2 regions of the Fusibacter sp. genome follow, and region 1 is predicted to be linked to the other one. Evidence: a T-box and tRNA genes for the amino acid it is inferred to sense, from the RefSeq annotation. Region 1 holds a T-box; the other holds one or more tRNA genes.

Region 1 (8,662 bases):
CAAACCTTTTCGCCATATGAGTTCAACCGCCCAAATGCGCGTTACTATGAATGGGCACAAATCGGCATGGGGGCGCTTATTGGAACAAGCTTTACCAAAGAGAGCTTTGTTGAAATGAGTACACTGGTCTACCCAATGGTCCTCTTAACTTTTTTCATCATTACAACCAGTCTTTTTTTAGGCTTTGTCTTTTCTAAAATTTTTAAAATGGACTACATGACTGGCCTAATGAGTGTACTCCCAGGGGGCCTATCCACTATGATTATCCTTGCAGAAGACCTTGAGGCAGATGTGGTTACCATAAGTACACTTCAATTATCTCGACTCATTACAGCAGTCGCCTTTATACCAATTATATATCAATGGCTTCTATAGTGGCATATAAGTTCGGTTGGCTCAAAGATCTCATGTGAATTCTATTTGAACTCGATTCTAGAGGTTCCCCTTAATGCCCTTAAAATGATGCTCTATTCCCTCTCTATATCTAAAGACCAAGGATGCATTATCCTCTGGGAAGTTAAGACCAATTGCCTTTAGGACTTCAAAGTAATCAGGTGATTCAAGTTCATCGAAGTCTACAACATAAGCCTCGTCAGATTCGTCTAGTCGAATTTTGAAAGTGGCTTTTTTTGGTGTTTCAATTTGAACAAGATAATCCTTACCCTCTTTTGTAAATGCAATTGAAGAGAATCTTGATGTAAGACAATCACCGTATATCATCTGTGCCATGGTCGTAAAGTAAAAGGCATCCTCACCAAAGGGCTTTAGGTCTTTAAAGACCTCAGGGCATCCCTTTATAATACCAAACCAAGGCATGAAGGCGTCCTTTTCAAAGCTGGTCTTTTTTGCCAGACGTTGTGATTTGAAATTGCGCTGATTGATCTCTACAAAGGGAAGGGTTTTTTTAGCAATCATCTTTTCCAAAATATCCATGGTGACAATATAGCCAAGGCCTTCTTGTCTGTACTTTTCAAGTGTAAACATATACCCTATGGAATTGTCCTCGTGCACCAAAACATAGCTGGCAAGCTCATTGTTTATGTAAATTGCAGAGGTAGGCCTGTTTAATATGGCATCCTGGATTCTTTTAAGCGATCCTTCTTGTTGATACTCATATCGATCATCAATGCCCTTTGCTTCCTCAAAGGGTATCGATACGACATCATAAGTCTTATTCGTATTTTGATGCCCTAGTGCCTTGAGGTCACCTGTGAAAATATATCTCTCAGTTGGCTCTAGCCAGTGGAGTAAATACTCGCTGTATATTGATTTTGCAAGCTCGCCAAGGACCCCTGAAAAGCCATAAAAGCCATCTTCTAATTGTTCAATTTTATTTAAAATAACTTTAGAATCCCCATAAACATAGTTAAAATAATCATTTTCAACCCAAACACTACCGGTTTCATCATCAAAGTAACCTATATTGCTTGTGTTCTCCAATATGCCGACGATATTTAGCGGTACAAAGGTCCCACTTTTTAAGAGATCAATTATCACTTGTCGATTTTCAATTTTTTTCATGCTACACCTCGCATAATCATAATCTCAATAACCTTTTTCTACTTTCACTTCATATATAGGGCTTAATTGCACCTGCTAATATTATACATGATTTTAGTTCAACCAGGATAGACTAAAAAAGGATTGACGTCCCCCCTAAAAATATGTTAAAATCCAATATGTTTAAACGATATATGAAAATGTAATGATGAGAACCAGTAGATATGAACAAAGTTTTAGAGAGAAGACGGTTGGTGAAAGTCTTTACGGCGTCGTATTGAACCTATCTTTGAACAGTGATTCCAAGGTTTCGGCTTAAAGATTCACCGGATTTCCACCGTTATAGGGAACTGATATCAAACAATTTTGTTTTGTATCCAGAGTGCAGAGAAATCTGAAATTAGGTGGTACCGCGGAAGTATATTCGCCCTAAGCTAGCAATAGCTTAGGGTTTTTTTATTATAAACTAACATCAACATAAATTTAGCCAAAAGGCATAAATCATTAAGGAGGACCACATGAAATTAGCAAATCTAGTTGGCGAGCGTTTTAAAGAAAGACCATCCGATTGCGTCATAGACAGCCACGCGCTTATGGTCAAAGGCGGATACATGAAAGGGGTTTCGAACGGAATCTACTCCCTTTACCCTTCGCTTAAAAAAATTACACGTAAAATCGAAGAAATCATCCGTGAGGAAATGGATGCTATTGATGGACAGGAAGTTCTTTTCCCAGTCGTGCTACCAGGAAGTCTTTGGGAAGAATCGGGTCGTTTCCAAAGTGTGGGTAGCGAGCTTGTGAGATTTCAAGATCGAAACAATGCACAGCTTGTCCTAGGCATGACTCATGAAGAAGCTGCAGTTCATTTGGTAAGGGATTTTGCAAACACCTACACTAAATATCCATTTATGATCTACCAAATTCAAACAAAGTTCAGAGATGAAGCAAGACCAAGAGCTGGTCTTATAAGAGTAAGAGAGTTTACAATGAAGGATGCCTATTCTTTCCATCTCACTCAAGAGGATTTAGAACACTATTACGATCGCTGTTTAAAGGCATATCACAGGATTTTCAAACGTGCTGGGGTGCCTGAAGTTATTTCAGTGGCGTCAGACACTGGTATGATGGGTGGTAAAGTGGCTCATGAATTCATGCTCTTAACACCAATTGGCGAAGATTCATTGGCGATTTGTAATAACTGTGATTTCAGTGCAAACCTTGAAGCCGCAGAAACCATCATCGAGAATGAAGCAGGTAGTGTTGAAGCCTTAACAAAGGTACACACGCCAAATGCTAAAACAATTGAGGAAGTCATGACCTTCCTTGGCACAGATATCAAGCAATCTTGTAAAGCCGTTGTTTATCAACGCATTAAAGATAACAGCTACGTTGTGGTCTTTACACGTGGTGATATGGACATTAACGATGTTAAATTAAACAACTACTTAGGAGAGCAAGTCTACCCAGCCACAATCGAAGAAAATTCAGGGATTGTTGCTGGCTTCATCGGACCAAAAGGCTTAACTGAGAATGCTACAGTTCTATTTGACCGTTCACTTGAAGGCATCAAGAGCTTAATCGTCGGTGCAAATGAAACGGATTACCACTGCACTGGCTTCAATTTTGAAAGAGATTATGGTGCAGTAGAATATGTAGACTTGTCTAAAATTCAAGAAGGTGGCATTTGCCCTAAATGTGGAAAGCACAGCATCAACCTCTCAAGAGGAATCGAAGTCGGTAACATCTTCCAGCTTGGTACAAAATACTCTGAATCTATGGGCATGACATACACCGATGAAAACAGCCTTGAAAAAAATCCAATTATGGGCTGCTATGGTATTGGCGTAGGACGCCTTGCAGCTTCAGTTTGTGAAGCAAGACATGATGAATACGGTCCAATTTGGCCAATTTCAATTGCACCATGGCAGGTTCACCTTTGCTGCCTTAGAGTAGACGATGCAGAAACCAAAGCATTTGCAGACAATCTCTATAAGCAACTCCAAAGCCAAAACATCGAGGTCATTTATGATGACAGAGAGGTGCGTCCTGGCTTCATGTTCTCAGATGCAGACCTTTTAGGTGTTCCTGTACGATTGGTCGTAAGTCCAAGAAATCTTAAGGAAGCTGTTGTGGAAATGACAACACGTGATAAGTCAGTCAACAAAAAAGTTGCCCTTGATGACGTCGTTACTGAAGTTAAGCAATTAATCTCAGATTTATTCGAGGCCATTAACGCATAATTAAAGCCCCCAAACAATCAATATGCACCCTCTTGATCAACCGAAACGTAATTTTACGGTCAAACCGAGGGTGAGCAAGTCATATTGATGGTTTGGGGGCTATTTTGTTTTAAGTATAATCATTCTTAATGGTGAACTTATGCTTTATAGGGTGTCATCTCCCCAGCTAACACTTAGGATGCCCTCCACACTTAATATTTCATCAAATAGTTTCTCAACGATAAAACTTGAGGGAAGCTTTACAATAAAATTAATATTGCCCACAATTTCACTCGCATCTCCCTCATCAAAGACACTGCTTACGGTTATATCTCGAATACCAATATTATTGTTTCCAAAAATCGTACCGATTTCACCAATAATACCCACTCTTTTTTTACATGAGACTACAAGCTCCCTATAGTTCTTTTTAAAGAGCTTTTGCTCTACTGCACCCATGCTTTTAAGTGTTACCAGGACAATTAGAGTCGTTGCAATACCACCAAAGTAATAGCCATTTCCAAATGCCAAGCCAATGCCGCCACAAACCCAAATGCTTGCTGCTGTGGTCAGTCCATGTACGCTGTTTTCGTTTCTCATAATGGTACCAGCACCCAGAAAACCTATGCCACTAACCACTTGTGCTGCGAGTCTGGCAGGCTCACCTCCGTTTCCCTGAGCACCAAACCCATTGAAACCATACATGGAAATAAGCATGATCAGTGCAGAGCCTAGGGTAACTAAAATATGGGTTCTTAGTCCCGCAGGTCTGTTACGCGCTTCTCTCTCCATACCGATTATGCCCCCTGCTATCGCAGAACTTACCAGTCTAATTAAAAGCTCAAGATTACCAATCATTGCTACCCCCTATGTCTTCATATCTTTCAAATAGATTAATTTTTGACTTGTAATTTATTTTAAGACATTTATCGAATTCGTTTTTTGTTTATTATCCATTGAATCAGGGGAGTTTTTCCTGCACCTGTTTTTCCAATGAAAATAACTCTAGTCATTTAAGACCTCGTCACAGTCGAAAGTAATTTATCTAAAATAAAAATTAGACATCCCAGTGCCCTGTGAAACATAAACCGAAACCCAATCATTTTTCATTCATAAGCTTCTTCATTTAAATAATATAAAACAAGCTTCAAGGGATCATGCATTCTGCTTATATCTACATTATCGCTGACATCATAAACCGTATGAATCTTTTCTAAATCATAATGGATCAGTGTTACACCATCGTATCCCATTGCATTGAACCACGTATGGTCACTAGCCATCTCATTTTCTGTCACGACGGATATCTCCAACATCTGAGCCATTTTTTCAATGGCTTTTTTTTGCTTGGAAAATCGACTTGCGATGGTGAGCGGTATTTCTTTAGGTGAGCCTATCATATCCAAGTTGATGATTTTACTCGTCTTTAAGTCAAAGAGCGGATGATTAACATAGTAACGTGAGCCAAACATCCCCTGTTCCTCACCGTTAAAGACAACAAACACAAGAGTTCTATCTGGTGCTTGTTCATTTGACTTCATCAGTTTTGCAATTTCAAGCAGTCCTGCAATACCAGATGCATTGTCGAGAGCGCCTGGATTAAAAGTGCCATCACCATTGTTTCCAACATGATCCAGATGAGCTGATATGAAGATCGTTTCATTCTTCAAATTTTCATCTTTGCCTTCTATACTGCCAACAATATTGGCTGTTTCGACGGTTTTATACTCATAATCCAATGAAATATTAACTTTCTCACCCTTTCTAGAAGCCTCTGAAAGGGCTTGGTAAACGGTATCAATACAATACAGCATAACAGGACCATTTTCGTTGTTAAAATCATCTGCAGGTGACTGATCTACAACATATCCCAAGGAGGTACTCACGATGTAGGTACTTGAATGCCTATTATCTTTACCAAGAATAATGCCTTTTATATCGAGCTTTAGCCTTAAAACGGACTGTAACAAATTGTAAACTGCATCTCCATTTTCGCCTAAGAGCGAACTGTTAATGAGCAGTACTTTCCCACTTAATTCTGTATTATCCGCATTGAGTGATGTCAAATCTGTAATCTCAATAATATCTGCATCGACATCCCCGTTAATTTTTAAGCCTTGCCACAATGAGATTACCCTAAATTCTTCCCCAAATTTAAATGTATCAACTGTACTCCCCGTTGAACTAACTGTTTCTAAGGTCGGTACCCTATGGTTGATTATGGTATTTTGAGTATAGGATTGTTTAAAATCTGGAGCATCGACCTGACTTTCGAGTCCGATTTGTTTAAATGCATCCACGATGTAATCTTGCGCTAAGTCATTACCCGCTGTACCCGTCAAACGCCCATCATATGCTTCACTGGTTAAGGTCATAATAATTTCAGATAACGAAGTGTCATCAATACTTCCTTTTACAAATGAATAATTGATTTCCGGTACAGAATCAGTGTCTTGTATTTCAACATTCCTGCAACCCGTTAATAGTAAAGTAAGGATAAAAATTATTTTTAACTTAGCGTAAATATTTGTTTTCATCTCCACTCCTCCTTGCCGATTTCTAAATTAATCAACTTATTTTGTACTCAAGCTTATACAAACATCACACCCACGCCAAGGAGCGTAATTACCGTTCCCAAAACTTCTTTTAGAGAAACTTTCTCCTTCTTTATAAAGAAAGCATAGGGAATCAACAAGATCGGCGTAATTGAAATCAATGTAGAGGCAACACCTGGATTTATCTTTTGTACAGCATATAATGATAATGAAATCCCTAAAAAAGGACCAAAGAAGGACCCCAGTGTTAAAGTTGCAAGAGCATCTCTTCGCTTAAATGCGGTCATAAACTTTGGCCAATGGCCCTTTAAAGTAAAGATTACCATGAAGCCGATAATCCCCGCAATTAATCTTATTTGTGTTGAAGAAAACGGGTCATAGTTTGCCATTCCAAATTTACCGATAATATAACCAGCCGCCTGACCAAAAGCGCCCCCAAATGCAAAGAGGATGCCTAAGACCGGATGCGAAAAACTCACTTTTTTGCTGTCCTTCTCCGTCACCAGTATTACAGATGCAATCCCGACAAGGGTGATGAACATCCCAATCACTTGGAACATAGTCATCTTCTCGCCTAAGAACATGAATGCCATAATGCCGCTAAGCGGGGGTACACTGGCATAAATGAGCATTGAAATTCGAGATCCAATCAAGACAAAGGCTTCAAAGAGAAGCAAGTCTCCTATAACGATGCCCACAAGACCAGAGAGTAAAAGCCAAAACCATTCAGATTGTGTTGCATCTGTTGGGAACAGGTATCCTCTCGTGATTAAAGTAAATATTGATAAAAAAGCCAGACCGATAAAAAGTCTCAATAGATTCAAATTCATTGACCCAATTTTTTTTGCGCTGTGCTCAAACGAAGTTGCTGTCACAGCCCAGCATAAAGCAGTGGCAAGTGCTGCCATTTCACCATAGTAATTTTCCATAATTTCCCTCTTTGTCTTTTATTTCGATTTATTATATTTAATAAAATTAATTCAATTTAGATACTTTAATTTGGATGCTCTAATAAAGATTGTATGATTCAATCTATTGATTTAAGGCTTGCCTTAACCATAAATTTCTTTATCCCTTCACGTCAGAGTCCGATGTCGTCTCTGCAACGAGGTTTTGACCGGTCTTCCATCTACTAAGGACGAACATACCAATCGTGCCGATAATTGAAAATAATGCAATAAGGCCCCATACTTTGACGATACCATGCTTATCAGCATAGAGACCGACGAAGGAGGTACCAATAACCGCACCTGCTGCCCAGCTCAAACTGGTTAGGCCATTAAAACGTGCCCTAAAGTTAGAAGGGGATTGGTTGACAATATAAACGCCGAAGTTAATGGACATGATGATTTCACCAAGTGTCCATATGATCGTAGACATCCAAAATAAAGGAAGCCATTCTATTAAGCCGATCATTCCAAAGCCTATACTATAAGCAATACCACCAATGGCAATGTTTACAATTGGCCTAAACCGTTTGGAAAATGCCGTAATTAAAATCGTCATCGCTAGGACTGTAATTGCATTCGTACTAATAAGTGCGCCATAAATTTGAGGTCCTTTTTCACCATATAGGTGCTCTAAAATAAGTGGCAAGGAAAAGCCGCCCTGTATATAGGTGGCACTAAAAAACGCATTAAAAATCAGAAACCAAATAAGCTGGGGGCGCTTCATAAGCGCTTGAGCCAGACTTCCCTGTTCATGCTTTTCACTTTCGCTTAGTTGACTTTGATCCATATCTTTTTCGGGCATTGTCTCATCGATGAATTTCATCATCAGTGTCACTGCAATAAAGGTCGTAATCGCATCCCCAATGAAGATCATGATTAGGAAATGATTGAATAAGAAGCCCGCTACCATAGGACCAAGTGCTACCCCAATGTTAATGCCCAAATAGGATAATGAAAACCCAACCTGTCTTTGCTCTGGCGATAGAACATCCGCTAAAATTGCCGAGATAATAGGTCTGACAGCCCCATTAAAGAAAGCGGACAATAAAATAAAGATCAACATGGTTGGACTATGATAAAAAAAGGCACATAAAAGCAGGGATATTCCTGCAGACCCTTGAAAGAACAGATAACTTTTTTTACGACCTAAATGGTCAGCAACTTTTCCACCCAACAAGCTTCCGGGTATGGTCATTAATGTTGCAATCATGACAATTGTTCCTGTTGTAGTCATTGAAAAGCCGAGTTTTTTCGTTAGAAACAGCGTCAAAAAAGGCATTACAAAATCACCAAAACGATTAATAATTTGTGCGATAAAAATAATGTAGACGCTTCTCGGGAGCCCCCGGTACATTTTAAATAATTTCATTCGGCCTCCTAAATAGTTTTATATTATTACAATACCACCTTATGAGAATTTCGTCATGTAAAAAATAAA
Region 2 (23,438 bases), on a different contig from region 1:
ATCATCATCGTGCATACCTTGAGACCAAGGTAAATGATATGTTCTTGGATATTTAATATGAGTAGTAAACAGATCTAAAACTTGACCTCTACCAAGAATTTTTTGAATACTTTCATCGTAGAATAATTCACCTTTTAGTCGCTGACCGTTTGGTTGAATAATATTTCCCCATTTATCGTAAATCTGATCATCATAAAGATGAGGTGGTAAGATAGGTTTTATTATTCCACAAAGTTCACGAATTTTTTCAACAGAGATTGTAGTCATCTCACACTCTAAGTGATGAGTTTCACAGACAGATGCACCATTATTCAAATAATAACCACCATCGGGCCATAAGCGACGTTCGAGTATATGATGAGCATCTTTTGCAGGTTGACCACAAACAACACATCTATATTTGTCTCGACTGAATACTTGGGTGCGAAATTGATCTCTTGTAAGCAAACTATTCATTCGAATAGTATACAGGAAAAGAAACTATTTGTCAGTAGGTTCAAATAATTTTTTGATCTTTTCGAGATAATCTTCTTGGGGGTCAAGAGCATTCTTCAACATTTGTTCCTGTTCAGGAGTTAATTGTTGGTCTTGGCGTAACCCTAATTGGGTTAGGACTTTTATTGTTTCAGCGTCTTTTTTCTTCATGGAATTGGTAGCGGAAGTGGGATTTGAACCACACGATCTCCGAGTTATGAGCCCGGTGAGATAACCTCTTCTCTATTCCGCGATTGTTGGAGCGGGTAGAGGGAATTGAACCCTCACGAAAACCTTGGCAAGGTTCCAGGCTACCTTTACATCATACCCGCATTATCATCTGGCATTTCGTCAGACATGGATTGTTCACCATTTAATTCAGCATCCAAAGCCTGTTCAGCTTTACGAATTAACGCACGCATTCTATTAAGATTCGTCATAATTCGGCTACGATGCTTACGACGATCTGCAGGATCACGCAATTTATTTGCGATGCCCAAACCACGACGTGCTGCATCGGCTTGTTCAGCTAATTTAAACAAAGTATTGTAAACTTCATCACTACCAAGACCTTCATCTATTTTGTTTGAAGAGTCAACACCTGCTAATTCTAGTAAACGATTTCTATCCATAAGTTTATTTATGCAATTGGCGGAAGAAGTGGGACTCGAACCCACACACCTGCTCATCACAGGCCCTCTGCTTTCAAGGCAGTCGCCGCTAGTCCAACTCGGCTTATTCTTCCAATGTTTGGCACCCCCTGCAGGATTTGAACCCGCAACCTCTCGGTTCGAAGCCGAGTACTCTATCCAGTTGAGCTAAGAGGGTAGTAATTTATCTTATTCCTTTTTGATTTTGCATGAATCTAATACGATTATTTAATCCTTTGCGATGTTCTGCAGGATTTTCTGTATAAAATGGATCTGTAATTACCAATTGTGGCCCAGTTCCAGTTAATCGTACCATAAAATTATTCAAATGTAAATCAGTAGCATACTTACTCATTAATGGTTCTAACAATTGTAATGCACGTTTGAACTCATCGTTCGTTGATACAGCCATTAATCGTCTACGCCATCTTGGCGATGAAAATTTTGCTTTTAATCGTAAAGTTTCGTGAGAATCAGCTTCACGTGTTCCAAATAAATCTCTCATGTCAGCCAAATCTTTTTCTGATATTCCAATAGATTTCAACAATTCATCACGCATGTGAGCTACTTTTGGATGATTTAGTGGTATTAACTTTTCCATTGTTACAACCAAGTTATAGTCTTCATCCTCATATTTTGGATTACTATGATCATACAATTTAGCTGTATAAATTCTGGGAAAAAAGATATTATCTTTGTGTTGCTCTATCATCTTTACATAATCAACAAACCCATCGTGTTTAGGATTACGAACAAATGCAAACTTGACAACAGTATTCGATTTCTTTGGGTGCTGATATACTTCAGCATCAGCCCCTGTCCCCAATTCATTAGGATATAATGCTTTACGATCTAAGTGTTTTGTTCTTTTTTGAACTTGTTTTAATTCAGACAACAACATTATGCATACTCATCAACATTTTGACCTTTTGGGTCGTCAGGATCTTTATCTTTCTTATCCTTTTTGATTTTTGGATACTTTTCGGTTGGGTTAACTTGCTCTTTACGTCTACGTTCGATTGCTTTGTTAACAATCTTTAAGAACCTTATTGGATCCATTTCAACACTTTCGTGTATACCCATATCATGCATGATTTTCATTAATGCTTGTAGTTTATTGCTACCCATTCGAGAAATAGTTTTACGAATATCACCTCGCAATTCTTTTGGAATCTTTGTACGAATTAGTTCATTTACAACGTCTTCAGCACTACTATTTTGTTTTCCAAGCAAATTTTCTTGTTTAACTTTCTTAATCTTCTCAGGACGTTTTGCCATTCCCTGAGTTTTTAAGTCAGTTAGCTTGGTTATAAATCTGTCATAAGCATTTATCAAACCATCAGCAGCTGATAACAATTGCTGACGAGAATTTTTATCAGCTTGTGATGCAAGTCCACGTAAAACGTTTGGTAATTGTTCAGCAAGTGTATCTAAATGTGAACTACGTGATTCTTGATCTTCGTTGGCTGTTTGAGCATATAGTTTTAGGTTTGCAAGTTTTTTTGCTGTACTGCTTTTAAATAATTCTAAAGTACCTTGAATAGTAGATTCTTTTCTACGAACGGGATAATTAGCTGAAAACCATCTACTTTTTTGCGATCCCAAGATCATTCGAACTTTTTTCATATCACCATGACGATCATAAGCGTCTTGAGCAACACGAACTAATTGTTGAAGAAATGTAGTCAAGTTACGTGCATGACTAACAATCTTCGTAATATCCGATGGTGATTCAAAAAGGTCTTGTAATTTCATAGGATTATTTATGTGATTGGGGTGTCCAACGAGACTCGAACTCGCATCTTTCTGATTCACAGTCAGAGGCATTATTCCAATTATGCTACAGACACCATAGATATTTTTTTGGCGGAAGAGACAGGATTCGAACCTGCACGTGTATCTCTACACAACCTATTTTCGAGGTAGGCTCCGCTAGTCCAAACTCGGATTACTCTTCCATTATTAAATTGTTTTCTTTAACGAACTCACGAACAAAGTCTTCAATTTCAGGATGAAAATAACGTATAGCATCAGTTAAACACAATACTTTTTCAACTTGTCCGTCGAACTCCCACATTCCAGGAAAAATATGGTCATTCCATTTTAATCTTCCGTTTTTGAATGTTGCAAAATTACCTGCAATCATTTCAATCCATGTGCTTGGACGAAATTTTCGTCCATCAACAGTTACACCTCTAACTATCATGAATTTCATTCTTTATATTTGGCACCCCATGAAGGAATCGAACCCTCGACTACGAGCTTAGAAGACTCACGTCCTGAATCCACAGGATGGGGCATTAAATTTGTTTAATATCTGCTTTAAGTGGATGCCCATAATGCTGAGCGATATTATTTACTTGAGCAACTCTTGTTTCGGCTATTTCCTTTGTATAAGAGCCAGCTACACCTTCACCTTTGTTGTGAATGTCTAACATGATTTTATTAGCTTTCTCAATTGGATGATTAAACAGTTGAACTAAAACACTAACAACAAAATCCATTGGAGTAAAATCATCATTAATTAAAATGACATTATAGTTACTAGGTGGTTTTAATTTTTGCTTTTCGGTTTGTTTCTCTTTAACAGTTTCCATTATTCAAGCATATCTCTTAAAATTTGTGAATGGGCTTCAAATTTATTTGAAGGCTTTTCATTTTTCTCATATTCAGAAATGACTTCGTTCAAGGCATCAATTTCATTATGAGCATGAAATAATTGACTTTGCAGGTCTTCATTCATTCCCTGCAAATCTTCTACTTCACTTTCCAGCGAATCTCGTTCACTTACGATTTCTTCGTATTGTGTTTGTAAATTTTCGTATGAATTCTGTACATTGTACAATTCAGTTTTTGAATTTTCCAAATAATTTTCAATACCTTCTAGGGCAGTTTCTAGATCACCCATATCACGATCCATATCTCTATAATCAATACTCATTTGTGAAAATTCCCATCAAAACAATGTTTAACTTCATGACCTAAGTAAGCCATGTCCTCACCAATATATTCTTGAGGATTTAATGTATGAATTATACATTCTTTTGTTTTTAGATTAAACGTTGCACAACCATGATATTCAAAGAATTTGTTGGGTCTGGGAGCAACCTTTACACATGCTTTTTCAAGTTCAAACAAATCTTTATGACGAACCCATTTAATATGGGTTTCATTATTAATAGGAGTTGGATCTACTAAAGGTGTCGAACAACTAACCAATAATATCAAACTAAGATATAAGATGCGCAATTTGTATCCCTACGATAAACATATATGGTATGCATAATAGGGGTAAAATCAATTCCCTATTACACCATTTGTATCTACCATCTCCATAATGATAGACGTACCATGTGAAACCAATTGCAACAAATAATTTTACTAATAGAAAAGCAAAAGGGTCATTATTAATGAATAACCCCATAATTGGATTTAGTTCATAACCCATTCCTGCTTGGATAATCATAATGGTCATTAAACCATCAGTTATCCCTAAGATAATGAGTAGTATAGCAAAAAATGCAGCAACCATTATCTTATTTACTGAAATATTGGCAGACCGTAAAGGAATCGAACCTCTGCCAAGTAGTTTGGAGCTACTCATGCTATCATTACACCAACGGTCCATAATTAGGGAACTCTATTCCAATCTAATCCTTTTGGAAAAGATTGTTGATCCTGTTGTTTTTTCTTCTCTTCTTCTAAACGTTGCTTTTCTTTTTCAGCCATCGTTGGATGAAATTGCCCAACAAAACAGTGATATAATTCATGACCAAGATATGTCATTAATACACCTTCTTCTTGTTTGGGGTCAGGTTCGACAGCATGTATCGTACAAGTGTGACGAACTAAATCAAATGTTGCACAACCATGAATTGTCCAAGTTTTAAGCAACTCAGGATCTTCATCTGAACCACAGTAATTGTGCACAGATTGCAAATTTTGATGCACAACCCAGTGAACTCTGACAGACATTTTATTCGGTCGAATTTCTTCAAAGGCATCAATTACAACAATTAACCCTATCGATAAAATCATAATAATAACATTTTTAATCATAAATGCATTATCTACTAAAATTCAGTACTTGGGAAGAGAATCGAACTCTTGCTAACCACCTATCTAGTGTTCAGGGTTATAAGCCCCGTCGTGCTTCCAGTTACACCACCCAAGCATTTTATTTTGGTAGCGACGGAGGGGTTCGAACCCTCAATCCCGAAGGCACTAGTTTCTAAGACTAGCGTGTATACCAAAGTTCCACCACGTCGCCATTGTTTGTACTAATCCGATAGCCAGGATTCTGTCGAGGTGTATCATTCATCTAAGCCACAACCCGACCTCATAGAATGGAACTTATCTCGGTCTGTTTGTGTTGCACACTCCCTTTCGGTATCAGTAGTAAAACGGTTTTAACCTCCTACAGGTTCCGAGTGTGTCCTGAGCTTCCTCTATCTTTCGATAGCGATACACTAGATTAGTTTGGTAGATCAGGTCCGAATTGAACGGACATCTCTCGGGCTTCAACCGAGCGCTAAGACCACATCAGCTACTGATCCATTAATAACGTTGGACCGTCATATACCAGTAGTAGATGATATATGTTGGCCCACTGTCGACAGCTACTACCCTGTCTAAGCTATGTAACGAGATTCGAACTCGTGCTTTCGACTTCCACGCCGACGTGCTATCCGCTACACCATACACAACATTCTATTTGGTGGATCTGGAGGGACTCGAACCCACGACACCAAGCTCTTCAGGCAAGTGCTCTACCAAAAACTGAGCTACAGATCCATATTGGAAGGCCCACCTGGAATCGAACCAGGGGTTCAACGTTCAAAGCGTTGTGTGTTACCATTACACCATAGGCCTATTGGCAGGTCTGGAAGGAGTCGAACCTTCGCTTCTTGGTTCAGAGCCAAGTGTTATTCCGTTAAACTACAGACCTATTTAAAACTACTTACATAATCAAAACTCAGCTATTCTTATTCTGATCTTAGTCAACTAGTATAACCACCAAGCGACAATCAGTTTAGTTTAATGGTCATGACTCCATTAAGTACAAACATCTTGCATGTAAGTAATTGGATAAGGGGGTGGGCTTCGAACCCACAAACCTCTGCTTCAAAGGCAGATGACTTTACCAATTTGTCTACCCCTTACTATTTGTTTTTACCAGCAAATGTCGCTGTCTGACTGTGGCAATTTGGACACAACATTCTTAGATTTTCTAATCTATGATCAGTACTATTCCCATTTATGTGGTCAAGTTGAATAGCGATTGGTTTGTTATTCCAGATATTAGTCAATCCACATTGTTCACAACAATTTTTCTTTAAACCTTCCTTTAAAAGGCGTTGTTTTAGATGGTAAGTTTTGTATTGAGGATGTTTCCCGCTTAAAATTTCAGTTAAAGGTATAGTGTTTTTTTCGTGTAAAAGCTTCAATCTAGAACGATATGAATCAAAATGAGAAATATCAATTTTATGGTAATCAATCCATTTCTTTAATGTTTCATTATTGCGACCAACAGTTCGTAATTTTAATTTAATTAATACATCGCTATAACAGAAAGAACTTTTAATAATTTTCTCTAAAAAGGATCTATTTTGCCAATCTACTTTTTTCATCTAGTATCTCCTTGCTATTACATATTTATGCAAGGAAATCTATAAGTACCCATAAAAAACTGGTCACGAAACTAGGTTGTTAATCTAGATAACCTCCTCCTCACGAGGAGTGCATTACATTTATGCTATTTCGTGTTTGGAATGGCATCCCCGACAGGGTTCGAACCTGCATGTATCCAATTAACCTTTCGACACGTTCGTAGCGTGAGGGTATACGAGGATATTGATTGTTTCATTTATCAATTTTATATTTGCTAATTCGTCACTTTCCGAAACGGTTAAAGTATTGGCATGAACTTTTCGATGACAGTTAGCACGGGACATTTAGAAATCTGCTGCAAAATCATAGAATGGATCAATTATTACTAATTGAGGACCAACACTTGTTAGTCGAACCATCCAATTTTGGGTATGTAAATCAGAACCAAATAATCGAAACATTGGTTCTAACAACCTCAAGGCTTGTTTTAGTTGAGGATTTTTTGTTTTAGCACGTATCTGACGTCTCCAATTTGGTTGGTCAAATAAGTCATTACTTAACTCTGTTTCACCTTCAAATCCAAGCTCAGGTAGTAATTGCTTAATAGAATCAATTAGTTTAGGAGTTGCAGGATGTAACTTTTCCATGTGAACTACCAAAAATAATTCACCTGGAACAGTACGAAAACGACCTTTAGTACTTGGTGTACGATAGGCTTTAACACTATAAATTGTTGGAAAGAAAGGATTATCAACTTTCTTCACTAATTTTAAGAAATTAACGTAGGGATCAGCCTGAATATCACCACCTGGAATACGTACTTTTTTAATAACAGTATTTGATCGTGGGTGAGGAACAACAACAGCCTGTTGACCTTGGCCCAATGGTTTGCGACCTTTCAGTAAACTCATAGACTGAACATTCTTTGGTTCTAAATCCAAAGTCATATCAGTATTTTCAAACAATTCCTCTAATTTCATAGAGGTATTTATTGGTAGCGATGGAGAGATTCGAACTCTCAATCCCGAAGGCACTAGTTTTTGAAACTAGCGTGTATACCTATTTTCCACCACATCGCCATTATAAAGTCCAACACAATTTTTGGACTCTTTGCATTTCTTTTGTTGGGTTGTTTATATATCCTATAATTTTTGGATGATGAGGTATCATCTCAATAACATATTCTGGATAATGTTTACAAATCCAATTAAAAGTATCTAATATTTGTTCATCTGTAACGATAGTTTGATATGCTTTTACAACCTCAAAATCATGTTGAGTATGACTAAGCAACATTAGTAATTTGATTACTTTAATTGGATACTGATAATTCATTTGTAGCCAATCTTGGTTTACTTTTAACATATCACCCTTTTGAAATAAATACTACTTTACAAGGAGAGTAGTATGAATCGTTATTTCTGGAATATTTTAGTTTCAATTGACCAATTTTTCAACACGGTTTTTGGTGGTGATCCTGACGAAACAATGTCTTCACGTTTTGGAAAATGGTTACGTCTACCACACAACACATGGAAATGGAAAGTTGCATATATTATTTGTCGTATCCTAAATCTTTTTCAAGATCGTCATTGTGACATTTCAATTGAAGAAGATGAAGGTGATCGAGATTTATTAAAATAAACGACGAGTCAATGGTTGTGCTAGAGGATCAATTCTAGTGCAACCATCTCGCAAATAAGATCCTAATACCATACTCTCTTATTCACCGTACCCACTGTATCGCTCGTCTAGGTATTCAAAGTTTCCACTTTAACTTGTGTAAACGTTTTAATTCTTTAGTTGGCTCATTTAAGTGGCTAAAAGCATATTTTGAATTTTGGATAACATATTCTTTTAGACCATTAATTTCTTGAAATTTATTCCACAACTTAGTATAAATTTCTTTAACTGTTTGACATTGATCCACATTTAATTTACCAATTGTAAAATCCAAATAAGTGTCAGGATCTTTATTTGTGTAAATAAAACAGTAACGCAAAATATGTTTTAATTCATGGGTTGTTTGAAACAACCACTCATTTGCCATACCCATAATTTCTATCTCAAAAATTGGTCTCCGTACAAGGATTCTAACCTTGGACCTCTCGCTCCCAAAGCGAGCGCTCTGAACAAGCTGAGCTACACGGAGATAGAATTAACAACTCGCACATAAAGTTGTTTCAATATATCATCATCTCGTAAAGCGAAATAAATTATTGGTTCATGATTGGAATCATTAACATCCCAACATTCAATTTGTCCAATAACAGTTTGAGTATTTTCATTGATTATAAATTGTGCAGATGTTTGTTTAATATTCGTTTGAATTAAAATTTCACCAGCAGCTGTTCGTTCACAAAAATACAAATCAAGATTAGCAATTCCTTTTTTAAGGTCAGCTGGAGTTAGTTGTCTAGCATATATTGGGCCTAAAATATAGGAAGCCAATCTTTTAATTTTAGGCCGTCAAATTCATAAATCATTCTTTTTCCTTAAAGTTCGAGCTGTATTTGCTCGATGTTCTTTTGTAGGCACTCGGCCCGTATTATTAAATGTTGCTGCACAAGATTTGCTGCAGAATTTATTACGGTGTTTTTCGTATAGTAAAGGTTGTTTACAATGAGTACATAATACTGGATTTTGATTATATTTGTCAACTCGTTGTTGTTTTAATAAAATATGTTTTTCTTTAGCTTTTTTCTGTGCTAATTTTACATTGTGGGAGTGTGCACCAGAACGATAATAATCGGTTTTTCGAGGTTCTTTTGGTCCACCTTGACCACCTAATCGAGTATTGTATGTTTGTTTACTGTTTACAAAATCTTGGGTAACTAATTGAGATTCCATTACAAATAATTCATCACGAGAATTACATTCATATAAAATCTCTTTAGAGAAATTTTCGAGTCCATACTTTTTCTGAGCCTTTTTTAGAAGGAGGCCAGATCCCATATAACCATCATTTAGATTTTCTGTCTGATGAACGCCAATATAAATCATACCATTTATATTATTGGTTATTTTATAAACATAAAAATACATGAAAGTGTCTCCCAACAGTTATTCTTTCAGTTATTTATGAAGTTCAAAACGATACGATCTGAACTTCAGCATTCAGAGTGGTGAGATTCGAACTCACGACCTCTCCCTTCCTAGGGGAGCCATCTACCAGACTGATATTACACTCTGTCAAAGTCAGTGCGGAGGGACTCGAACCCTCATTCCTTCGTTCCAAACAAAGAGTAATACCTTTATACCACGCACAGATTGTTTTGGTGAGCCCAGAAGTTCGTACCTTCATCTCCCCCAATAGACTAGGGGGTGCCCTTCACTTAGACCATAAGCTCATTGTTGGTAGTAAGGCGAGGGTATCACATCCCTTTCATGTGACTGTGGCTCATGAAACCAGTAGTCAGCCTTACTGCATTGTACTTCGCGATTAGTACAATGATGTGTTTGGTGGAGGAAGGATGGAATCGAACCTCTTGCCCAAAGGGACCTGATTTACAGTCAGGCGGCCACACCAGTTAGCCCTTATTGCATCCTCCATAGATTATTTTGTTTCATCAAGAAACATTAATGTTGTGAACATACCAAGAATCATTAAACAAAGAGTTAATCCAGCAATAACGTTTGCTCCAATTAACAAGAATGGTGAACTATATAACCACACGTTTGTAGCCATACGTTTCTTAGTTTTGTATCGTTTAGTTTCTCTATGATCCTTATAGTACTTGAATTTCGGTTTGAAAAACATAATCATCTCCTATTTCATATACTATTTAGTGGGGTGGGCAGGGTTCGAACCTGCATTCCACGACACAAATGCTGATCAACACAAAAGTATCGGCTAATCCTATGTACACTTAAATTAACGCTAGGACTCTCGGCTTAGCAGGCCAAGGACGTCTGCCAATTTCGTCACCACCCCATAATCCTCATTTTTTCTTATTTCATGTGCTGGAAACAAGGGTCGCCGCAGCTAAAACCAGCCCATTCTTTATGCAGCCAATGTATGACCTTTCAATTCAAGAACTTTCTTGATTTTTGGAATGTCTCTTGGACGAGTAGATCCAGAAGTTAAAGCTTCCAAAAGTTGTTGTACAGACATTACCATTGCAGATTGACCACCTTTACGTGTACCAATACGAAATCGCATGTTCTTGTTTCGTGCAATAGATGCACCCTTTGCTCTCACCCGTTGTTTAGGCATTTCATTTTCCTCTTATTCAAAACGATCATCAGGTTTACGACCTTGAGCTTCTTCATAACGACAAATATCTCCAGGTCTTGGAATTAAGAAATGTACTTGTCTTTGCTCACCAAGACGTCTTGGTGACTTTTCCCACCAACACATATTTGTGTGGCAATCCATCTTAATATCTTCGGCTGGAACCCAAGGACTACGGATTGTAGTACCCATTCCAACTTGTGAATCACAAACCCATCTTGCATAAATTGGTCCTGGATCACTTTCCACTTGAGCAGAACAACTTAATAATAGTAGGAAACTTCCAAATACGATTTTTTTCATTTTTCACTCCAAAGAATTAACTTTAACATAAAAATTCTTTGTGATCAAGGGTTAGTAGCGATGGAGGGGTTCGAACCCTCAATCCCGAAGGCACTAGGGTTTAAGCCTAGCGTGTATACCTGTTTTCCACCACATCGCCATAGTTTATACATCAAAATGAACTTCAACAATTCTAAACGGTACTTCAGCAACTTTGGTTGCATGTTCGAACGCATCTTCATGTGTTAAGTCAAAACGTAGACCACCATACCCAAAACTATCAATCCAATAAGGTACATACCGTATATTACCTTTTGCAACTTGAAGTACTAGAACATGGTAACCAGACATGACACTCAACTTACCTTGTTTTTCAATAATAAATTTTTCACATTCTTCTTGTGTGCTATACCCAACTGTATCAGCACCTTCCTCTCTGATGCCTGTATAACGTAACATCATCACTCACCTCACTTCTACCATATATACGGTTATGGAAATTATCTTTCAAAATCAAACAGCTGCTGCAAAGATTGCAAGACAACTAGTAATGGCTTCTCAAATTAAAGTCTATCAAGATGGAAAAAAGCCTACTCTTGCTAGAATTGAACAGACTGCAAATGATGCAGCCAATCTCTTTTTGTCTGAAATTCATCAAGCCATTGAAGATGAAATTAGAACTTTAAAACAAATTGTTATTGAATAATTGGTACACCTGACGGGAGTCGAACCCGCATTTCTCTGATTGAAAGTCAAATCGCCTAGGCCAGTTAGCAGACAGGTGTATACGTAAGGGACTATTGTTTATATCCGGCCCTTCTCGGATAAAGTCTTTTGTAGTTAGGGCGCTTACTCATTTTATACCAAACAAAATGATCCCTTTATTCTTTCACGGGTGACCGGTTTTACGGTTCTAATCCCATACCTGGACTTCATGTAAGTACCACCTTACTGAAGGGTTGCTTAATATAGGGAGGGGGAATTTCAACCACTTGCTCTTACTATATTAACCGTTAAACAATAAAAAAGGCTCAGTTCTTTCGAAGTGAGCCTTTTGATTCGTTTCTTAACTTAGAAAATCTTAACTTATAAAATTCTCCACAAAAGGCTCGTTTCTCTGTTCTGGGCGATAACCTCGTAACAATGAGGACGCACAAAACCCCACCGACCACTCGGGTTGATTAAAGAGTATATGTTGTTGTGAATGTCTTGAACTCATTGTTCTGCCTTTGTTAAAAATTAAAATTCAAATGTTGAATTAATATTACTATTATTTATATAAGATGTCAACAGTTTTTTATCTTATTGATTCTCTTAATGAATATTTGAAAGAAGTAAAACTGCAAGTACCATCATACCACCAAAGATGATAATAACTGATGATACTGCAAGGAATTTTTTCACTTCACTTCTCCCCACTTGTCCTTTTGTTTTGCTCGAATTGCGAAATTAAGTTCTTCCTTCTTTTCTTTCGTTTTAGCATTTTTTAACATGCTCTTCAATTCAGCAATTGTTTTATTTTTATACTTGCCTCTTTCACTTTTGGCAACAGTTACTTCTTTGTCCCACTTCTCAACAACTTTCATAGATTTTCTACGTTGTTGTACATCGTGTTTTTTCATTTCACCTTTGAGAAAATCCACATTGCGTTTATGTTGAGCTCGTTTTACACCACGATCTTCTTTTGCTTTCTGATCACGAATTTCTTCAGATCTACGTTTACGTTCTTCAAAAGAAATAACTTCTTCAAATAACTCTGATAATTTCATAAGTAATCCTTTAAATCAGCTTGTTCTAAGGCTGCAGATACATCTTGTGGAGTCATCCAGTTTAATAATGCTTCAATTATTAAATCTGCAGGAATTTTACGTGTTCTAACAGCTTGACGTACTGTTGATTTCACATTTTGTCGAAAGTCGTTTTGTTCTCGATCAATTTTTGCCAATCTGTCTCGTTTTGCTTTTCTATCACCAAATGAAGAAACATTTTCATTCACATTTTTCTTTTGAATTTCTTTTAATTTATTTCGGAGCATTTGAAGTTCACCGTTGTTACTCTTTTCACCAGACAATCTACGATCATACATTATTTGACGGATTCTAGCTTCAATGTTCTTTTTTGAATATTGATCAATATGTGGATTCTTTTTGAAAAAATCTTCTTCAAATAGGTCTTGAACTTTCATCTCACTCTCTACGTTTAGCAGGACCTGTAAAGTGTTTATTCTTTACGTCCTTCCATTTCTTGCGGATATGTTGTTCATTTCCAGTAGCAATCATTTCTCTTTCATCTGACCCTTCGATAGGACGAGAAATTGACCAATGACTTGGATGTTGTCGGAGTTCAGCATTGTTGTGATTACCACGACCTGTATCTCTTAGGACACTTTTTCCTGAAGGAATTGATTCAAATAATTCTTTAAGTCCAGGTTGTGGTGGCATGTCACCTTCATTTAGAATTTCACGAATTTTCATTTTAGATCTCTATTTTGTTACGTAATGGTTTTTTATGTGGAGCACTTGTTTTAAAGTATGAGTAAAATGTCTTAGCACTATTTCCCATAAAATCATCAAGAAAGTCACGACCTGTTGAATCCAACTGACGAAAAGTACGATAAGCTTGACTTCGGTTTCCCATACGTACTTCACGTAACATTTCTTCAAGGTCTTCAGCAAGGTGTAAGTATTCGGCTCGATCTCTTCGGTTTGGTTCACTTTCAGCATGATCATCTGCAGCTTCTATTGCTTTCTGTAGTACACGTAAGATTGCTCTCATTTCAACAGGACTAAAACCTTTAAGACGTTCTTCACCAAACTTGCCTGAAATAACATCACCTTCGTCTAATTGTTCCTTCGATTCATCAATACGATAAAATTTGATTCTAGGTACTTTTGCAAAAATGTCTCTTAACGCCATCTTACTTCCCCTTAACAACGTTAACGTAATCTTTTAAAGAAGGTTTACTTCCAGTCATTAACCATTCCCAAACAACTGCTGGAATTTCTGTATTGATTGGTGATTTAACACCAGCAACGTACAAAGCAGCTAATTTACAGTCTGCAACAGTAGCATCTGAGAAATAATCCAAAAGCTCTTTCATGACTTTCTGACAATCAGTGAAGTACTGATGTTTGCCATCATCACGACCTTCATACTTCTTAATATTTGCTTCAGCATCACGTAATACACCACGAATTGCTGATGTGACTTTTCCAGGAACCTGTACTTTATCTTCAGGTTTCTTCTTTTCCATCCATTCAATTGGCTTATCAAGATAGTAGTTGGTATTAGTCTCAGCTTTCTCTTCAACTACTTCTTTCTCAACTACAACTTCTTCAACGATTGGTTCTTCCTGTTCAACATCTTCTGTGACAATGTTTAACTGGTTTCCTTTGACGAGCATGACTGCATCTTCTTGACCTGCTTTATCAAGAGGAACGATCCCAATAAAATCATCTTTAGCATCAGGAACTTCCACAAGATAGTGTGAGCCATTATATTCAACTTTTTGCCCCTTTGTAAATTTTACTGATTCTTTTTTAGCTTGTTCTTCTTCGGCCCTTGCAACCACTTCTTTTTCCGCATCTTCTGCAGATTTAGCATCTTCTTTGTTGTCTTCCTTAGCCTCTTCTTCTGCACTTTCACCATGCATTGCTTTCATTACATCAGCATGATGGTGTTCCATATAATGTGCATGAAATTCGGAAGCAGACATTTTTAACCCACAAAAAGGGCAAACAACGTCTTGTTTAACTGCTTCTTTTTGTTCGGATTCTTGAAGAGATACCCATCTATCAGCAGGAACTCCTGCTGCTTTTTGCATTCTTCGTAACATATCACTCATATTAGGCTCCTAATGATTGTTTAGTATTTATTGGAACCAACAAAAAAGGCGCTCAAATGAGCGCCTTAGATGTCCCCATCCGAAGATGGCAGAGTGGTTTATCGAATTTGAAGAGCTTCTTCTCGACCAGTTTCAAAAGCATTGACTGCTCGTTCAGACGTTACAACTACAATCTTATCCAAATCAATGCTTGGAAGACCTGCAACTCTCAACCACATACCTTGCCAAAAGGTACGAAGTGCTTTCTTATATTGACGTTTAATGTCGATAAGTTTGGTCTGAGAATTCTCAAACTTATTTCGACCACCTTCAATTAAGTTCTGTAAGTTACGATATGTACTTTGATCCAACTGTGGATTTTGTTCTTTAATCCACTGAAAAGCAGCCTTTGAACCATCACTACCATAACGAGCACCCAATGTGCCAGTGAAAATTTTCACCAAATCATCAGTTTGCATGGAAGGAATTTGAGCAGCCTCTTTGATTTTCTTGCCATAGTTGGCAAGAATTTGCTCATTGTTCTTCATTTCAGCTTCCAACCGAGTTTCCATATCAGCACCATAATTGTATGCACTGACATAAGAACCAAAAATCACTGCTCCAATCAGAACAAAGATTCCAACGATACCAAGTGTTACAATTACACCTTTACTCATAATGTACTTCTCCTTTGAAGTTTTGTTTACAAAAGTTATATTTCGACTTTTTCGAAATATTGTTCACTCCAATTATCACCCAACTTATTTAAAAAGTCAAGCATTATTCGCAATTCATGAACTTGAGCATAATCAAGTTCAATTTTGATTGTTCCAAACTCTACCACAATAGAGTCACCTGTATCAATAATTTTGGTAACAATATCACCTTGTACATGATCATTCCACCCTTTACCATCCAATAATAAATGAAATTCATTTACCAAATCAGTATCAATTTTCTTCAATCGATACTGATCCACTTCATTTTTGGTATCAGAAGAAATAATTATTAAGTCTTCAATTGTATTCATTAATCTATAATTCCCATTTTAATCTTGGTGATTTGTGGTGTGGACATTCTGTACAACTTGTAATTTCGATTCGAACAGTCATTAATATCTCCTTCTCCATTCTTCGTTGAACACATCATTCTTATGCATATAAATCATTGCACCAACACCACCAAATATTCCCAAGATGATACAAAAAATGTACACCCATGTTGGAGGATTAATTTCATCTTTTAGATATTCAAGATTAGAATGTGCAAATCTATCAAACTTATTAGGTACCCAATAATCAATTGTACTAATTAATTTGTCCTGATCAACGGTTTTCATATCAGTTAAAGCATTTCTTAACGAAGCATGGAAAACCTCGTTTCCTGAATTTAAAGCCCATGTCATCACATCAGCCCATAAAATTTCTGGATAGTGTGGAGTTCCTAACATTATAACAATATCATTTTTCTTACCACCTAACCATGCACGCTCCAATGCATACCTATAAGTTGCATCAGATGTGTTTACAAATACAACATGAATATTGGCTTGTTTCTTAGGACCTAGATGTTTCAGTATCTCAGCAAGTTTCTGATTAAGTTCTGCTTGGTGAGGAACTGATACACCCATTGCATGTATACGATTTACATGATAATAATCATAAACTCTAGGATAAGTAGGAATTAAATTTGCAAACTGGTCACCAGTTGTGACATCTTTATCATTAAATAAAGAACTTGGAACTGCTTGTACATAATTTGTATAACCATGTTCAACAGCAACAGGTTCACCAGGTCGTATAGATGTCCAACGAGGAGGTTCGTCAAGACCTTGACGATCCAAACGGTCAATACTTAATGTACCAACATTTGTTAAAACATCCCAATCAACATCATAACTGTGATCATAACAAGTTTGACAAATTTCTGTACATGAACGATTGTTTCCACTTCCACTACACGAAGTTACACAATTGCACGAATATGAATGTGAACATGATACTTCATTTCTTTCTTTTGAAAGAACTTCACCATTTAATATTTCTCTATCATACGTCTGAGCGTAAGATCCTAATCCATAAGCAATTCCAATTGGAAGACAACAAATGAGTATTTGTACTCCCATTTCTTTCCAAGTAATTGTTTTATTGAAAACCATTCGTCCAACGATTGCGATAATTATTGGAATTAAGAATAACCAAAGTAGTTGCATGTTTATCTCCGTTTGAATAAGGATTTAACCCATTGATAAGCTAATTTTCCCATAACAAAGCACCCAAAGGCAACAATTAGGGGTAAATAAACAAAAATAATTCGAAGATTAAGTTTTAACTTATGTGACATGTTGGTGTTAATAAGTAAGTGTCCATTTTGTTTAAACGAACATCACCTTTAATAAGGTCGATGTGGTCATACTTAGTTAAGATTTTTTCTGCTGCAGGTTCAAGCAGTTTGCGTGCTTTCTTATACCGTTTTGTTAAGAAATTTTGTTCGTCCTCCATTAAATGGTTAATTCGAGAAGGACAGGAATTATCATAATTATCAGCTAATTTTACCAAAACTGCAAAATCTCTTGCTAATTCACTATGAGTATTAGCTCCATTGATAATACGTTTAATATTATCCATATATGTTATGGAACGATCTTTTGTAACCAACTCAACAATATCTAATGTTAAAGAATCAAACCCAACATTCATTAATTGTTGACGATCAAGTGATGTATCTTCTACAACATCATGTAAAAGAGCTCCAAATATTAATGGATCAAAAAAATCATCAGGATAAGCAAGATGTAAACGAAGACCAACTCGATAAGGATGGTACCAATAAGGGAGTCCTTTCTTATCAGTTTGTCCATCGTGAGCCTTTATCATAAAGGATACAACTTGATGGATTCTTGGTCGAAATGGTCTTGGAGACATTTTACTTTCCTAAAGCTTGTGCAACAGTTGCAACTAAAATTCCGATAAATGCAACCACAATCATCAATTCAATTAATGTAAAACCTTTTGCTTTTTTAATGAAATTTTTCATAATGTTTCCTCTTTGCATAATCTATGTTACATTCAACATAGGTTTTTTGATCTGATAATAATGTTAAATGAGTTTTCGCACACTTGTCAACAATTTGTTCTTGTTGAACAGCTCGTCCACATTGAAATATTAAAAACATAGGAATACCGACCAACATTACAATTCCCCACCAACCCATAAAACGTTCTACTTTGGAGTTGAAAAGTCTTGTCCTGTTTTCGTATCTACGAATTCTGGAGCGTTCAGTACGAACTCTTGTAACGTATCTACTTTTAGCCATAGACGCATCCAATCAACCAAGCAAATAACATTGTTCCTAATACAATTCCAGCGAATGTCAACATCCATCTGAATAGAAATTTAATCCAGTAATAATTAGGTTTCGCTTCGGAATTCATTTTTCAATTTCTCCTTTGCTTCTTCAATTACAAGATTCAATTCTTGTAATTCTTCGAATGTTAAGGAAATGGCAGCGTTAGATGAAATACGAACATTTATTCCTTTTGTTTGGTCGGGTCCTTCATATTTGGAAATTTTAAATCCTTCACCTAATGAAACATAGATAAGGACATCTGCGGTAAATGCTTTTCGTAATTCAACATGAGGAAAACCAGTACGTTGTCCAACCAGTTTTCCACGCCATGAATATAAGTCTTCCTCTGACATGTTTGGTACATAAGTACCAGGTATTCCAGAATCAGAGGAGTACATTTTATTGTGCTCCTCTGTAGTTCTTACTTTTTTAGGTTTGTCCCAATTAATCATAATCTGAGTAACTAAAGTTGAAAATTTCAGCAATCAATTCTTCGTGTGGAATCATTTCAGGAATTTCCCAAATCTCAAAACTAGGAAAATCAGCTAATCGACCATTCCCAGTTAGGACACGAACAATATCGTCCAATTTGTCAGCACGTTCCTCATCACCATTTTGATCTGCTTCAATGATTCCAAGTTTACATGCATTAACAATTTCACCCCTTAACAATACCCCTTCCTGCTTCTCGATGACAACAGGAAATTTACCCTGTACTTTTCCACACTCTAAACAAATATTCATTTGAACATCATCACCATCACAAATATTTGGAATGTCGGGAAAATATGTGTTTTCTGACATAATTCCATCAGTCTCACAAACAAAATCAGAACAATCTTTACTGTGGGCATATAAATGTGCTACACGTTTGGAACCACACTTATCACAACTCATCTTCTTTAACCTCTTTATCATTATCAAGAACACGTAAAAATTTGTTCCCATCCACACCAGGATTTGAACAAACTAAAGTGTATTTTTCACCACGATATACCCACTTCGGTAGAAAACGTTGTGTATAAATTTCATCTTCATAATACTGACCAGCTTCCTCGTCCTTAAGTTGTTCTAACGTTTCAGCATAACGAATGAACTCTCTTTCATCCTCATCAATTATCCAATAATACTCACGAGTATCTTCTAGAGGAATTGCAACCCAATCTTCTCTATATCCAAAATATTCAAAAACTTCCTGACGTAATTTGAAATAATTTTCAATTATATCTTCCACAACACTTTCCCTTCTTCACAATCAATTATAACTCTCTGTACATCCATTAGTTCCACTATTGCACCAGGCATTGCAACAAGAGGTTTTTTCATCTCTCTTGTTACAATTGCTAAGTGACAAAGTTGATTACCAATTTCAGTAATTATTCCTTTACAGGTTAGTCCAGCCACATGATAGTCAGCACCACCATGTGGAATAATGATGATGCTGTTTTCATTAACAACATCACCACGATCAGGAATACAAACTTCTCCCTGAACTACCTTTCCACGTCCACCAATAATACGAACGGTATGACTATTAGTCATGTTCGTATTCTTCAGACTCGATACGAATTGGGGTTTCATTGTAAACTATGACTTGTGCGTGGTCATCGAAAAGATCCAACATCAACTCTTCATTGTTAGAAATGAATGTTGAAATGGAATTGAAATCATCCTTCAAATGTTTTGGAACCCGCCAAGTTTCTTTACCACCAACAAATGATTCATAAAGGTTGAAGTCTTCCATTTCCTCAGGAAGAACGTCTGCTAAACAAACTTCACCAACATTAAAAACACATTGATCACCATCATTAAAGTAAGGAGTATACTGAACCCAGTAGACTACCTTAATTTCTGGGTGGGCTTCAAAGAAAGGAGGAAATAGATTTTCCATAAACACTTTCTTTGCTTTATTCATATAGGATAATTTTGCATCATCCAATTCTTTTTGCAATGATTCTAACTCTTCTTGCCAACTCATATTTCACCTCTAATCAATTTTCAAACGTTTCACTTTTTGCCGTTTTTTCATTCCACTCATCCACGGCTCGATTCTCATATTTCTCAGCCACTTATCGACTGATGGTATGAATCCTAAATCTTCTTGAATATGCTCTTCAGCAATATCCCTAACTTGTACTACTTTACCAGCACTGTTTGTAATGTACACTCCAAAAACTTGTTCAGCAAGAAAACACCCAAATGAACTATGTAACAAAGCTCTATGACGAACATCTGCCAATGTTGCTTTGGAAGAATCAATAAAGTTATGAATGTCAAGATAATCTTCTATCTCTCCACCATATTTCTTTACACTTAATCTTGCATGAAAATAAGGTTTCATTTATAGTTACCCTTTAGTTTATGAATCACAAGTTCATCTTTTTTAGAAAACTTTTGTGATGTTTCGGATTACAAAAATAGATATCATTCTCGATAAGTTTCTTCTGAATATATCGACCACAACACTTGCAACGATTTTTCTGTTTTTTAACAGTAGTTTCAAGTCTTGGAACATCAGTTGGAACAATATCACCATCTTGTTCGGCTGCTTTACATATTAACCAATTAATAAACAAATCAATTGGAACATTTAGTACTTCACTCTGCTTAACACCTAACTTACCAAGATCGCGAATGAAATCTTCTAATTGATCTGAAGCATTAATAAATGGATTGAACTCTCTAATCTTACAACCTTGATAGATAACCGTTGCATCTTTGTCGATTATCTTAAAGTTCCCCATATCATCAACTTCAATGATTGTACCATCATCAAACTCTAACGTAGAGTTTGGTTGTACTTTTTGATTACCTGTAAGTACTCGAATAACATCATCATCAAAGGATGATGCTACAACTGATAGTCCTGATCCAGAGAATGTAGTGGTACTAGCAGTCGTTGAAGTAGTTGATGAGTTTATATAATACTGACCATTTCCCGAAACATAAATTGCAGGTCCTGTACCAGAAGTTACAAACGCAGAATTGGCAATTGTTATACTCATTTATTCAACCATTTCTTTCTTAAAAAATTGGCAGCAGAATTCGTTTCCATTTTTAGTGATTGGTGACTCCAAACACGTTCAGTAGGATCTATCTCAGATCCCCACTTACTGTCCCATCTTTCACTTGTCACCTGTCCATCTTCGATGACACGACAATGCTGATGTCCACAATAAGGACAAATTATAATGTGGTTTCCATCGACCTCAAAGTCAATTGAAGCATAAAAGGTGTTCGAACAATCATGACAATGCATATCTGTTCGAACAATTCCTTCTGCTCTACCTTCATCATCAATCTGATTTGACATTTAGTTTCTCAATTCATTAATTGCACGTTGGATTTTATTGACAATAACTTTACCTTTATCACCAACAGTTTCGATTAAGTGTGACCACTTACTTTGTTCAAAGATTCTTTGACGAAGTTGCATAGATTCTGCAACACGTTGGGCTGCATTAAGTTGATCCTGTACAGATGCATACCGTAAACCATCCTTACCACCAGCAGCCATTACTTTATCCCAAGGGAATGGAGTTTTGTCGTGAAATAGCCAACCAGCATCAACTTTACAGTTGGAATCACCATAAGAAAAGGTTTCTTTGAAGCCTTTTTCAGGCATAGCATCACGATATTCCACAACAGGATTTTGTGCCATATCAAAGATGGAATAGATGACTCTACCACCTTCAGTTGATTCTACAAATAGGAGACTACCATCTTCATGTTCTCCCCAAACTCCCATCATTAACACATCACTTTTTGCACTACCATGTCCTGGCACGTCTTGTGTACTCATTTTTTATCCTCAATATGTTCTCTTGTATCTAAGATTGATTTAACAAGAAGACGATATTCTTCTTGTTGTTCTTTTTCTTGTAAATATTCTTCATCTGCATAATCGTTGCATGATGGAGAACCACAAGAATAGGTAGGTACGTACCAAGCCCGTTTTCGAGCAAGGTCGTACACATTCATTAAACGTTTAGTTGGAAGATTCTCCAACTGTTCTTTTGTTAAAGAATCCCAACTACTCACTTTCTTTTACCTCATCTTTAATTCCAAACTTCTTCCAATTACGTCGCATGAAATCAACATAATCAACTTCATGATCAAGATATTTGGACATTGCAAGACCGAATGCAACTCTTGGTAATTCTTTCTGACCTAAAATTGCATAATCCTTACGCTCCAAATCCTTGTTTGTTGTGTAGAAGTTTTCTACTGTTGCAACTAAATGATTATACATCTTATCAACTTTTATTTCCATCTCTTCAATCATTTTAATAACTAAAGGATCATCATAAAATAAGGAACGTAAATCATCAGTAGCTTGTTCAAGCACAGCTTCATACAAGCGACGTGGAGAATTAATGGAATCTTTGGCACGATGTTGTACTAAGTACCATTCAGTCTTCACTTTAACGTGTTGAATGCCATCAACATTCCAGTGTGCATCAGTTCCAGTACGGATCTTTGCATGGTCACCAGGAATTTGAATAACATAACCTTCCACACCTTGCATATCAGGAATACTTTTCACAAATTCTTCAGTTGCATTCAATTCTGTAATCTCAATCCAATTTTCATGCAAAGCATCATAATCGATTGAAATACGATCAGGAAATTTAACGTACTCACCTGTATCCAAAACACGAATGTTAAGGATAGTCAACTTAGGTTCTAAGTAACCAATCACAATTCGATTATCAGGAGCACACCATTCCATGTTGATACAGTAACCATATTCAGTTAACTGCTTCAATTGCCACTCTAACCGAGAGTTTTCAGGTCGATTTAAGAACTCCATAGCATTCAATGCTTGGTCCGAAAATAACGAACCTTTTGTCTTTAACCGAAACTGACCTTTGTGCATATAGGTAGAAATTAACGAACCATCAGCCTTCAACATCACCTGATTGATTTGAGAAAGATCTAAATCAATTGTATGAGGATTTTCGTGTAAGTTCCAGAACTTCTCCATTGGAAGAGCTACTAAACGAATTGCTTCAC

The links. A T-box is a leader RNA that pairs with one kind of tRNA and senses whether it is charged. The one in region 1 lies ahead of AC220I_RS13660 (proline--tRNA ligase), so its partner is inferred to be a tRNA-Pro.
Region 2: it has a tRNA-Pro gene. The T-box ahead of AC220I_RS13660 (proline--tRNA ligase) is inferred to sense a tRNA for this amino acid. The anticodon was not compared.

Annotation. Positions count from the first base shown of each region.
Region 1 covers NZ_JBVBZF010000130.1:237-8,898, reverse strand. Annotated here, with positions in the region: partial or broken gene AC220I_RS13670 (AbrB family transcriptional regulator) at 1-375, shown strand, start outside; gene AC220I_RS13665 (GNAT family N-acetyltransferase) at 433-1,521, opposite strand; T-box leader at 1,697-1,935, shown strand; gene AC220I_RS13660 (proline--tRNA ligase) at 2,019-3,740, shown strand; gene AC220I_RS13655 (MgtC/SapB family protein) at 3,885-4,577, opposite strand; gene AC220I_RS13650 (EutP/PduV family microcompartment system protein) at 4,646-4,732, opposite strand; gene AC220I_RS13645 (M20/M25/M40 family metallo-hydrolase) at 4,826-6,256, opposite strand; gene AC220I_RS13640 (DMT family transporter) at 6,310-7,203, opposite strand; gene AC220I_RS13635 (MDR family MFS transporter) at 7,343-8,593, opposite strand.
Region 2 covers NZ_JBVBZF010000001.1:246,802-270,239, reverse strand. Annotated here, with positions in the region: gene AC220I_RS02205 (RNA ligase family protein) at 1-315, opposite strand, end outside; gene AC220I_RS02200 (hypothetical protein) at 481-645, opposite strand; tRNA gene AC220I_RS02195 (tRNA-Met) at 651-727, opposite strand; tRNA gene AC220I_RS02190 (tRNA-Gly) at 733-806, opposite strand; gene AC220I_RS02185 (hypothetical protein) at 792-1,106, opposite strand; tRNA gene AC220I_RS02180 (tRNA-Ser) at 1,124-1,219, opposite strand; tRNA gene AC220I_RS02175 (tRNA-Arg) at 1,226-1,302, opposite strand; gene AC220I_RS02170 (hypothetical protein) at 1,309-2,025, opposite strand; gene AC220I_RS02165 (hypothetical protein) at 2,025-2,879, opposite strand; tRNA gene AC220I_RS02160 (tRNA-His) at 2,897-2,974, opposite strand; tRNA gene AC220I_RS02155 (tRNA-Ser) at 2,989-3,082, opposite strand; gene AC220I_RS02150 (DUF3579 domain-containing protein) at 3,073-3,339, opposite strand; tRNA gene AC220I_RS02145 (tRNA-Arg) at 3,350-3,423, opposite strand; gene clpS (ATP-dependent Clp protease adapter ClpS) at 3,425-3,721, opposite strand; gene AC220I_RS02135 (hypothetical protein) at 3,721-4,065, opposite strand; gene AC220I_RS02130 (DUF5658 family protein) at 4,354-4,656, opposite strand; tRNA gene AC220I_RS02125 (tRNA-Trp) at 4,677-4,750, opposite strand; gene AC220I_RS02120 (hypothetical protein) at 4,755-5,183, opposite strand; tRNA gene AC220I_RS02115 (tRNA-Ile) at 5,209-5,298, opposite strand; tRNA gene AC220I_RS02110 (tRNA-Leu) at 5,308-5,394, opposite strand; tRNA gene AC220I_RS02105 (tRNA-Phe) at 5,605-5,680, opposite strand; tRNA gene AC220I_RS02100 (tRNA-Phe) at 5,840-5,918, opposite strand; tRNA gene AC220I_RS02095 (tRNA-Gln) at 5,923-5,996, opposite strand; tRNA gene AC220I_RS02090 (tRNA-Gln) at 5,999-6,072, opposite strand; tRNA gene AC220I_RS02085 (tRNA-Gln) at 6,210-6,286, opposite strand; gene AC220I_RS02080 (HNH endonuclease) at 6,287-6,754, opposite strand; gene AC220I_RS02075 (hypothetical protein) at 7,079-7,714, opposite strand; tRNA gene AC220I_RS02070 (tRNA-Leu) at 7,727-7,813, opposite strand; gene AC220I_RS02065 (hypothetical protein) at 7,815-8,069, opposite strand; gene AC220I_RS02060 (hypothetical protein) at 8,142-8,378, shown strand; gene AC220I_RS02055 (hypothetical protein) at 8,494-8,790, opposite strand; tRNA gene AC220I_RS02050 (tRNA-Pro) at 8,809-8,886, opposite strand; gene AC220I_RS02045 (hypothetical protein) at 8,877-9,185, opposite strand; gene AC220I_RS02040 (GIY-YIG nuclease family protein) at 9,210-9,779, opposite strand; tRNA gene AC220I_RS02035 (tRNA-Pro) at 9,852-9,926, opposite strand; tRNA gene AC220I_RS02030 (tRNA-Pro) at 9,933-10,003, opposite strand; tRNA gene AC220I_RS02025 (tRNA-Tyr) at 10,195-10,285, opposite strand; tRNA gene AC220I_RS02020 (tRNA-Ser) at 10,524-10,668, opposite strand; gene AC220I_RS02015 (hypothetical protein) at 10,738-10,950, opposite strand; gene AC220I_RS02010 (hypothetical protein) at 10,963-11,271, opposite strand; tRNA gene AC220I_RS02005 (tRNA-Leu) at 11,327-11,410, opposite strand; gene AC220I_RS02000 (hypothetical protein) at 11,416-11,712, opposite strand; gene AC220I_RS01995 (hypothetical protein) at 11,744-11,956, shown strand; tRNA gene AC220I_RS01990 (tRNA-Glu) at 11,958-12,035, opposite strand; gene AC220I_RS01985 (hypothetical protein) at 12,651-13,019, opposite strand; gene AC220I_RS01980 (hypothetical protein) at 13,016-13,435, opposite strand; gene AC220I_RS01975 (hypothetical protein) at 13,437-13,724, opposite strand; gene AC220I_RS01970 (hypothetical protein) at 13,726-14,166, opposite strand; gene AC220I_RS01965 (hypothetical protein) at 14,168-15,094, opposite strand; gene AC220I_RS01960 (hypothetical protein) at 15,193-15,750, opposite strand; gene AC220I_RS01955 (hypothetical protein) at 15,786-16,103, opposite strand; gene AC220I_RS01950 (hypothetical protein) at 16,185-17,285, opposite strand; gene AC220I_RS01945 (HD domain-containing protein) at 17,401-17,997, opposite strand; gene AC220I_RS01940 (type IV pilin protein) at 17,999-18,109, opposite strand; gene AC220I_RS01935 (small multi-drug export protein) at 18,093-18,389, opposite strand; gene AC220I_RS01930 (hypothetical protein) at 18,485-18,874, opposite strand; gene AC220I_RS01925 (hypothetical protein) at 18,867-19,319, opposite strand; gene AC220I_RS01920 (hypothetical protein) at 19,309-19,656, opposite strand; gene AC220I_RS01915 (PEP-utilizing enzyme) at 19,644-19,964, opposite strand; gene AC220I_RS01910 (hypothetical protein) at 19,957-20,400, opposite strand; gene AC220I_RS01905 (DUF6915 family protein) at 20,410-20,763, opposite strand; gene AC220I_RS01900 (hypothetical protein) at 20,789-21,427, opposite strand; gene AC220I_RS01895 (hypothetical protein) at 21,424-21,735, opposite strand; gene AC220I_RS01890 (hypothetical protein) at 21,736-22,224, opposite strand; gene AC220I_RS01885 (hypothetical protein) at 22,221-22,463, opposite strand; gene AC220I_RS01880 (T4 RnlA family RNA ligase) at 22,456-23,438, opposite strand, start outside.